3 regions of the Synechocystis sp. PCC 7509 genome follow, and region 3 is predicted to be linked to each of the others. Evidence: predicted binding sites of a transcription regulator. Region 3 holds the regulator's gene; each other region holds the start of a gene.
What was found. Region 3 encodes NtcA, which controls nitrogen genes in cyanobacteria. Its sites were predicted from a motif close to GTANCNNNNGNTAC; they were not measured.
Positions count from the first base shown of each region.

Region 1 (3,284 bases), 240 kb from region 3:
TCGCACCAGGCAACTTGGATTTGCTGGGCGAAAAAATGGCTACCCTCAAGCTAGGTAAAAAAGTTTTATTAGTATCTAACCCTGTAGTTTTTGGTCATTATGGGGAAAGAGCAACATTAGCTCTGAAAAATGCTGGTTTTGATGTCACAACAAGCATTCTCAAAGATGGCGAACAATACAAAAATTTAACCTCTATCCAGCAAATCTACGACAAAGCCCTAGAAAACCGTCTAGAACGCTCCTCAACTATGGTTGCTTTGGGTGGGGGCGTAATTGGCGATATGACAGGCTTCGCGGCGGCTACATGGCTAAGAGGGGTTAATTTTATCCAAGTACCCACAACACTGTTGTCAATGGTGGATGCTTCTATTGGGGGTAAAACGGGCGTAAATCATCCCCAGGGTAAAAATCTAATTGGCGCATTCCATCAACCGCGATTGGTACTAATCGATCCGCAAGTATTGGATACTTTACCCGTGCGAGAATTTCAAGCAGGGATGGCAGAAGTAATTAAATACGGGATAATTTGGGACTTGGACTTGTTTGCACAAATGGAAAAGTGCGATCGCCTAGACGAAATGCGTTATCTTTCTCAAAGCCTGCTACAAACTATTTTGGCGCGTTCTTGTCAAGCGAAAGCCGATGTTGTCAGCAAAGATGAAAAAGAAGCGGGATTAAGAGCTATTCTTAACTACGGTCACACTATCGGTCATGCGGTAGAAAGCTTGACAGGCTATCAAGTAGTTAATCATGGCGAAGCTGTAGCGATCGGGATGGTAGCGGCGGGACAACTCGCACTCAAACTTAATCTGTGGGATGCAGATTCTCAAGCAAAGCAAATCAAACTAATTCAAAAAGCTGGACTGACAACTAAATTGCCGTCAGGAATAAATATTGATGCGATTATTGATGCTTTACAAACTGATAAAAAAGTTAAAGCGGGTAAAGTTCGATTTGTGCTACCTACTCAAATTGGTGCAGTAGAAATAACTGACCAAGTACATACAGATTTAATTCATCAAGTTTTACAAGAAATGCAGTAAATTTGTTCTTTTATGTCTTTTGTTGAGCAAGCAAAATATCTGCTTGAATAACTACTATTTCTAATCTAAAATTTTACCTGCATAAAAACCAAGATATGGGGGGTCTGCCCCCCAAACCCCCCATTGGGGGACGAGTTGCCTCCCCCAAACCCCCTGCAAACCAGAGTCATATCTGTAAAATATAAGTTTTTCGCTTTTGCAAGCCTAGTTACATAAGTATTGTAAGTTTATTTTATTTTTTGTATTAATCAATACAATCTACTTGATATATTTTTGCTTTTATTGAACATATACAATTTTTTAGCAGTTGAAAAATAGTGTTTTAAATAATTAATTTATTTACTTTATTTAACTGCTAATTAATAATATTATTGAGAAAAATTAGGCTGCCCTTGCTTAATTTTCTTTCAAAATAACTAACTTGTTACAAGCAGGCAAAGAGGAGAAAGTTATGCCAGAAGTGCTGTTTAAAGTTGACTTAAATAAGCCAATGACGGAACAAGATGCTGTTGGGCATAATCGCTGGCATCCTGATATTCCGGCGGTAGCTTCTGTTAATCCTGGTACAGTATTTCGGATTGAGTGCAAAGATTGGACGGATGGACAAATTCACAACAATGATAGTCCTGAAGATATCCGCACGGTTAATTTAACTATTCCTCACGTTCTCAGTGGGCCCATTCACGTCAATGGTGCAGAACCTGGCGATTTGCTGGTTGTCGATATTTTAGATGTGGGAACTTTGCCTAACTATGAGTGGGGTTTTACAGGGATTTTTGCTAAAGAAAATGGCGGCGGATTTTTAACTGAACATTACCCGACTGCTCAAAAAGCAATTTGGGATTTACAAGGAATTTACGCGCGTAGTCGTCACATTCCCGATGTAAAGTTTGCGGGGATTCCTCACCCCGGACTAATTGGCTGCGCTCCTTCTCATGAATTGCTGGCTACTTGGAATAAGCGCGAAGCGGAATTAGTAGCAACAGATCCCGATCGCGTACCAGCATTAGCTTTACTCCCAAATCCAAAGGATGCAATATTAGGTTCTCTCAAAGGCGCGGAATTTGACCGCATAGCTCAAGAAGCTTGTCGCACAATTCCCCCCCGCGAACATGGCGGAAACTGCGACATTAAAAACTTATCTAAAGGCTCAAAGGTTTATTTTCCCGTTTATGTTGAAGGAGCAAAGCTTTCAATGGGGGATATTCACTTTTCCCAGGGTGACGGCGAAATTACTTTTTGCGGCGCGATTGAGATGGCTGGCTATTTAGATTTGCACGTAGAACTCATCAAAGGTGGTGTAGAAAAATATGGGCTAATTAACCCGATATTTAAGCCCGGCCCGGTTCAACCTCATTACTCAGAATTTTTGGTATTTGAAGGCATCTCTGTAGATGAATTTTCTGGCAAACAGTACTATTTAGATGCTCATGTTGCCTATCGTCGCGCTTGCTTGAATGCGATCGCCTATTTCAAGAAGTTTGGTTATACTGGCGAACAAGTTTATTTGCTTTTAGGTTCTGCGCCCGTAGAAGGACGAATTAGCGGCATTGTAGACATTCCCAACGCTTGCTGTACGATTGCTGTCCCAACGGCAATTTTTGAGCGTAATGTGCTGCCTACCTAGAATAATTAAGGAGATGACAAATAATGCCCTTGTACGATTTTCGCTGTGAAGCTTGTGGCGTGTTTGAACAAAGCCGGAGTATGCAAACAGCAAACGATCCGATGTTTTGCCCAACTTGTCAGGCTGTAGCCAAACGCTTGATCTCTGCGGTGGGAATACTTAAGACACCAACGCAATTAAGTAAGCGAGTTGAGCAAAGCGCCGAACCGCGCGTAGTTCAACGCACAACTCAGCACAACCATTTGGCCCACAAACACAACCATCATCACGGACGACCTTGGGCAATTGGTCACTGAAATAAAACTTGATTAGGTAGCAATTGACTACCTAATCAAGTTTATAAAAGTTTTATAAAGGTTCTCAATTGAGCGAGTTACATTTGTAAGGGCGCAATGCATTGCGCCCTTACACGAATGATAAATTTTACGCACCTTACTGGTTTAGGAAACGCTACATCCTTAAAAAACTAGCCTAAACAGTCAAATATCGCCGTACCAAGGAATCTGTCAGATCGCTAGTGTTACCTTTTGCAGCGATCGCCCCTTTCTCCATAATAAAAAACTTTTGCGCTAGTTGTTTGGCAAAATCGATTTTTTGTTCTACCACCAATAAAG
Region 1 covers NZ_ALVU02000001.1:1,591,202-1,594,485, reverse strand. The annotation lists gene aroB (3-dehydroquinate synthase) at 1-1,043, shown strand, start outside; gene fmdA (formamidase) at 1,495-2,670, shown strand; gene SYN7509_RS0208185 (FmdB family zinc ribbon protein) at 2,694-2,966, shown strand; gene urtE (urea ABC transporter ATP-binding subunit UrtE) at 3,142-3,284, opposite strand, start outside.
Region 1: fmdA (formamidase) is a predicted target of NtcA. The motif match lies at 1,285-1,298, and genes of this name have one in related genera.

Region 2 (3,284 bases), 2.3 Mb from region 3:
TAGCTTGAAGCAAGTTTACAAAACCAATCGAACCTTCAAAGGCGACAGTATGAAAGGTAACTAAGGCTTTTTCTCCGGGTTCAGCTTTGACATCGGGAAATACTTTTTCTTCGTAATCGACAAAAAAGTCACCAGTTTGGTGTGCGGGTGTTGTAACTTCAGGCATAATGTTCTCCTTTGCAAAACTGTTTATCGTTTTGCTAGATTAAGTGCTACCGGAATAAGGGTTTTGTATTTATAAATACGAAAGTTTTAGGTCTAACAATAAAGCTAGTTGCGATGGCTTTGGTTACTAAACTTCTCTCTATACCTATTGATTTAGATAGGTACTTAACGAACAGACTGCAAAATATTTTGATTAGCTGCAATGCGATCGCTCAAATAACCCGCATCTCTTGCTATTCCCGAAAATCTACCCGATCCCCAAGTATATAACCAAGGCAAACCGAGAAAATACAAGCCTTTATGAGCCGTTACACCGCGATCGTGTTGGGGATAGCCTTTATCGTCAAATACCGGGATTTCTATCCAACTAAAATCGGAATGATAACCCGTACACCAAATAACCGCGCCAATATTTGCTTGTTGGTAATCAAGTAAAGGTTTCGCCTTTTCAGGCTGCCAAACTGGTTGATAGTCCGGTTCTACAGGTGCTTGAATCTGGTTAGAGTCAATAAATTTATCAATGTTTTTTTTGATATTTTCCGCCACCGCATCCGCGCCATCTAAATTTTGCTGCAAATTGTCTCGAAAGTGTAGATAAGGACTTGTAACGTCATGCAAAGATCCATACAATTGCATTCCTTCTAAAGCAAATTGGCGCAAGTCAATCTCTCTCCCGCCATCGCGTCCGGTTACATAATGGTTAGTTTTGGCGCGAACTTGCTCTTTTTGCGGATGTTTGTCAACGGGTAAATCGTAGTGACCCATTTTATCTAACCATTCCACGACATCTTTACCGCGATATCTGCGTGGTGATCTAGGAGCGCTACCAACACACAAATGTACTTTTTTCCCTTCAAGATGCAAATCTTCGGCAATTTGACAGCCAGATTGTCCAGTCCCTACAACTAATACAGTATCGGGTAAAGATTGGGGATTTTTATATTCAGAAGAATGTAATTGCAGGATAGATTTATCGAGATTTTGGGCTACTGGGGGGATTTTGGGGCGATGATAGCTACCAGATGCGATCGCAACATTATCTGCTGTATATTCGCCAATGGTAGTAGTTACAGCAAATTCACCTTGAAAACTCCGCACTTTTAACACTTCTACGCCTTCTCTAATTGGTGGCGCAAAAGAAGCGGCATAATCTTCAATGTATTGAACAATTTGGTCTTTTTGCATAAACCCTTCTGGTTCATCGCCAAAGTAGTGATAACCAGGTAACTTACATTGCCAATTGGGAGTCACCAAGCAAAAAGAATCCCAACGTTTAGAACGCCAGGAGTAGCCAATGGTATTTTTTTCAAAGACAATATGCTCAAAGCCTTTTTCCTTCAAGCAGTAACTTAGAGATAATCCCGCTTGACCGCCGCCCACAATAACTATAGGATAATGATTTTTCATAACTACTCTTTGCTCCAGCAATGTACTGTCAGATTAAGTGCTGGCTGAGTAAGTCTTTTGTAGCTCTCAATACTTTGGATTTAAGTTTAGCAATAAGACTAGGTGAAGGTGCAATCGCATTTGTTGTAGATGCTATGACCTAGCTAAATCAATAGGTAATGCCAAGAGTGCCATAGAAAAAGTTTACCTTGTGTTAAATCAAACCATTAATGATCGCACAAGCGATCGCCTGACACCGAGTTTTTGCCTTGAGTTTGGTTAAAACATTATTCATGTGAAACTTGACGGTACTTTCACTAATAATTAAATCTTGAGCAATGTCACGATCGCGCTTACCCTGGGTTAACAAAGTCAAAATCTCTAATTCGCGATCGCTTAGGTTTTGCTTTATTCCCTCCGCCTCAATGCCCCAAGATTGACCGCTAACTACTGATTCTACACAGCAACGCAATTGTTCTGGAGTCGTAGATAAGTTAACCTTGGCGGTAATTCCTTGAGGTATTCGATCTTTTTGCTCAATCCAGATTACCGATTTTGCGGTCTGTATCTTAGTAATATCATCGGTTAGCAGAGGTAAATTTTCGCAATCGCCAATTGTTAAACCTGCTAAAACACATAGGTGAGTAAAAGCCAATTGTAAAATCGGCGAACGACACTTAATTTGTAATTGCTGCTTTAAAACTTCGCCACTATAGGGAAGTTTTAGCACAACTTGCATTGCTCGTCCGTCGATACTAGCTTGATGCAACGAGCCGCCTAAGTAAGCAGCAATAAAACATAGTTCATTCAAGCACAACTCTATCCACGTCTGCGGACTGAAAGCGCTCTTGATAGGGAAAATAGCTTCAAGACTTGCCGTATCTTCACCATAAATTAGCCGACAAGAATTACACTCAAGGTGTTTGAGAATTTCCGCAGTTTGCAGAAAAACATAACTTAAAGGTAGATTTAATGGTTTTTCTGTTCCTATCAAAGTCAATCGAGTAGTGCTGAGAATAGTAACTAAGCGATCGCATAAACTTAAGTTAGAAGTATTATCATTTGCTTGCCAAGACTGTTTAATCTTTTGGTATTGCATGGCAGTATCTAAAGCAACCGCAGTGATCGTACAAAGAGTTTGTAATACTTCCAAAAACTCTAGCTCTAACGCTTGATTACTAAAGACTGCTAGAACGCCAATAGCTTTGTCGTTAATGATCAAAGGATACCCAGCAAACCCATGAATATTATTAGACCTTGCCCATTCTTTATTGCCTACCCAAGGTTCCCCAGCTAAATTGTTACTTAAAAAAGAAACGTGATTCTGAGCAATTTTGCCTACTTTAAATGCCCCCATCGGTACGCGGGAAAAGAAACCATTAGTATGACGGTACATTCCCGCCGAAGCAATGAGTTTTAAGCTAGTTTGGTCTGGTTCAACTAGCCAAAGCCGAGCTAAACACTGGTCAAATTTCTCTACCAAACCATCGGTAACTCGATGAGCAATTTCCTCTAGTTCTAGGCAGCCAGACAAGCTTTGAGCAATTTTGTTTGCTTGTTGCAAGTCAAATAAAATTCGCGTCGAGTCGAGCAAGCCATGCATCAAACTAGAAAATAAAATATCTAACCTCATTGAGTCTTAAATTGACTCAGAGTTTTGTATCTCAAACTACGAGTTGGGGTTTTGTGCCTAAAACCTTGAAAAGGGAGAATAGGGAAAGTAGTGAGCAAGG
Region 2 covers NZ_ALVU02000001.1:3,612,595-3,615,878, reverse strand. The annotation lists gene SYN7509_RS0218125 (MSMEG_0572/Sll0783 family nitrogen starvation response protein) at 1-166, opposite strand, end outside; gene SYN7509_RS0218120 (MSMEG_0569 family flavin-dependent oxidoreductase) at 331-1,572, opposite strand; gene SYN7509_RS0218115 (LuxR C-terminal-related transcriptional regulator) at 1,766-3,184, opposite strand.
Region 2: SYN7509_RS0218120 (MSMEG_0569 family flavin-dependent oxidoreductase) is a predicted target of NtcA. The motif match lies at 1,632-1,645, and genes of this name have one in related genera.

Region 3 (3,284 bases):
CGCCGAAATAACTCGCACGACATAATCTCTACCATCGTCAATTTGGGCAATTACCTTTTCAACTTGGGCTTTAGATATTTGTACAGCGAGTTCATTTTCGGGGTTTGTACCGGGCTGGGTTGATTCTATGGCGACGCGATTGGCTTCGCGCAATAGTTGCTCAATAGCTTGACGCGCGGCTTTTGGTTGCTGAATGCGAACTACACCCGTAGCCAAAACGCTACCGCTTTCTAGGGCTACATTTCCCTGGCGCAAAACTTGATAATCTTGATAATAACCTTCAAGCTTTGCGACTTCTTGTTCGAGAAATTCTCTTTGACTCTCTAATTGTTTGAGGCGAACTTCTCTACCGGCAATTACGCGATCGCGCTGTTGCAAATCGCGATCGCGATTGACTATTTCTTGATCTAGATTAGCAATCGCCTCATCGCGATCAGCAATTTGACTTCTGACTTCTGCTAACTGCTTACCGATTTGTTGGCGTTCGTTTTGAAGTTTTTGAATTTCTGCTTGTAAAGTCTTTGCTTGCTGAGAGACTGTTTGCAGTAAAGCCCTAGCATCCAGAAATCTACTGGTAATTTGACTTAGCTGGGTTTGGTTGCGGCTTAGTTGGGCTTGAGTTTGTGCCTGTTTAACTTGAGTACGGCTTAATTGGGCTTGAGTTTGAGTTTGTTTAGTAATTACCGCCTGTAACGATCTATTGGTTGCTTGCAAACGTTTTTGGGCTTGGGCTTGCCTTTTCTCTGCGGCTTTTTGTTCGGTTCTAGCTTGCTGCAAATCCTTTTCTACATTACTTTTTTGAATTTTTGTAGCTTCTAGTTCTTTAGTTGTAGATTCTACCTGCTTGCGCTTTGTTTTGAGGTCTTTTTGAATTCTCTCAAGTTGGAATACTCCCGTGCGCAAGCTTTTGTCGGCGGCAAATAGAATTCCGAGTGTTGAAGCAGCGATCGCGCTCCCAGTTACTATAGTTACTAAAACGGCAGTTTTGCGTGGACGCAGTTTAAACAAGCTTAGTCGAGCTTTGCCTACTCGCGTGCCAATGCGATCGCCTACCGTCGCGATTACACCTCCCAAAATCAAAATTGCTACAATTAGGATTATTCCGGTAGTCATTTTCCGCCGTCCACCTTTGCCCACTCAAATACAGCCTACTTCAACCGCTTAAATTTTGGTGGCTTCTTAGAATTTATGGGGAGCGGGAGAAGCTTTTTTAGGTAAATTGCTGACTCAAAGCTACTGGATTGTGGAGAGTAATCTTTTTTTTGTGAATAGAAATCATTTCGTCAGTCCGCAAATCTCCAAGGAGCCGAGTTACAGTCACGCGAGTAGAACCAATAGCTTCAGCGATCGCTTGATGAGATAACTTAAGGTCAATAGTAATTCCTTCAGAGGTGGGAATACCAAAATCTCGGCACAAAATTAGTAAAAAACTTACTAGCCTCGAACCCATATCGCGGTGCGCCAAAGTTTCAATCATCATTTCTGTTTGCAAAATCCGCGATGACAAGCCTTTAAGCATCAACATCGACAATTCTGGATTGCTTTTTAGCGATTGCTCTACTTGTTCAATGGGTGCGGAAAGTAGCTCTACAGGAGTAAAAGCCACCGCATGATAGAATCTATCCGAACGTTGTCCTGTCAGTAGCGAAAGTACGCCAAACACGCTATTTTCTCTAAGCAGTGCTACGGTAATTTCTTCTCCAGCTTCATAAACCCTAGAAAGTTTTACTGCGCCCTTGAGCAGAAAATAAACTCGTTCTGCTGGATCGCCTGGAAAAAATATCGTTTTACCCCGTTCAAACATTTCCACAACTGGGGGAAACGAGCCAGTTCCTATTTGACGAAATACCGCCGCTAACGGTCTATCTTGCATTACGATCATCTTTTTGCCTAACAAACATCCTTCGCGCGATCCAAAAAACTCCGCAGTTTTGTATCACTACACTACTTAATATGACTTTAAATGGTTTTTTTGTATTGTTGACTACATAATTTTTAAGAGAGAATTACTTTGAAAAAATAGGGGGTTGGCTAATGGGTAATTGGTAATTGGTAATTGGTAATTGGGAGGAAAGAGAGTGAGATAGGACAAGTTGCAAACGTTGGGAAGAATTATCACACTTTACAGTAACGCCAAAAATAGTTAAGAGCGATAGCGTTTTTTGTTTGATGACCAAATTCGGGTATGCTCCTAAATGGAATATTTTTAAATTAAAACTTATAGTTTATGCTCGATTTGACTGGAAAAAACGCCTTAGTAACTGGAATTGCTAACAATCGCTCGATTGCTTGGGGAATTGCCCAACAACTCCATAAAGCCGGAGCAAATATTGGGATTAGCTATTTGCCCGACGAACGCGGCAAAATGGAAAATAAAGTAGCAGAACTTGTAAAACCCCTTAATCCCAGCTTGTTTGTACCGTGTAACGTCCAAAGTGACGAGCAGATCAAAGAAATGTTTGAAGAAGTCGCTTCTAAATGGGGCAAATTAGATATCCTCATTCATTGTCTAGCTTTTGCCAACAAAGAAGACCTAACGGGCGGCTTTAGTAATACTTCAAGAGCGGGTTTTAATCAAGCCTTAGAAATTAGTACCTATTCTTTGACACAGTTAAGCGGTGCGGCGAAACCTTTAATGACTGAAGGCGGTAGTATTGTCACGCTGACCTATTTGGGAGGAGTTAGAGCAATTCCCAACTACAACGTCATGGGGGTAGCAAAAGCTGGGTTAGAAATGAGCGTGCGTTACTTAGCCGCCGAATTAGGAGAGCAAAACATTCGCGTTAATGGAATTTCCGCCGGGCCGATTAGAACTTTAGCTTCTTCCGCCGTTGGGGGAATTTTGGATATGATTCATCACGTAGAAAAAATTGCCCCCTTGCGGCGCACGGTAACGCAGCTAGAAGTCGGAAACGCGGCGGCGTTTTTGTGTAGCGATTTAGCGAGTGGCATTACCGGGCAAATTTTGTATGTAGATGCGGGCTACGAAATTATGGGAATGTAGGAATAATGTAGAGACGTTTTGATGAAACGTCTTCCTAGGAGATTGTGGCAAAACTAGCATCTTCAGTCAAGAATTGAATATATAGATAGTTTTTAAGTTAGTTTTATGCAGACAAGAAACCCCCAAATTTTATCTTCTCTAGCCAATATCCCTACCCGCACGGCTTCTATTCGTCGCACCACCAAAGAAACCGACATAGAAGTTAGTGTTAATTTAGACGGTACGGGAAAATGCAATACAGCGACCGGCGTACCTTTTTTAGACCATATGCTCAATCAAA
Region 3 covers NZ_ALVU02000001.1:1,354,021-1,357,304, forward strand. The annotation lists gene SYN7509_RS0206870 (DUF3084 domain-containing protein) at 1-1,113, opposite strand, end outside; gene ntcA (global nitrogen regulator NtcA) at 1,211-1,882, opposite strand; gene fabI (enoyl-ACP reductase FabI) at 2,228-3,004, shown strand; gene hisB (imidazoleglycerol-phosphate dehydratase HisB) at 3,110-3,284, shown strand, end outside.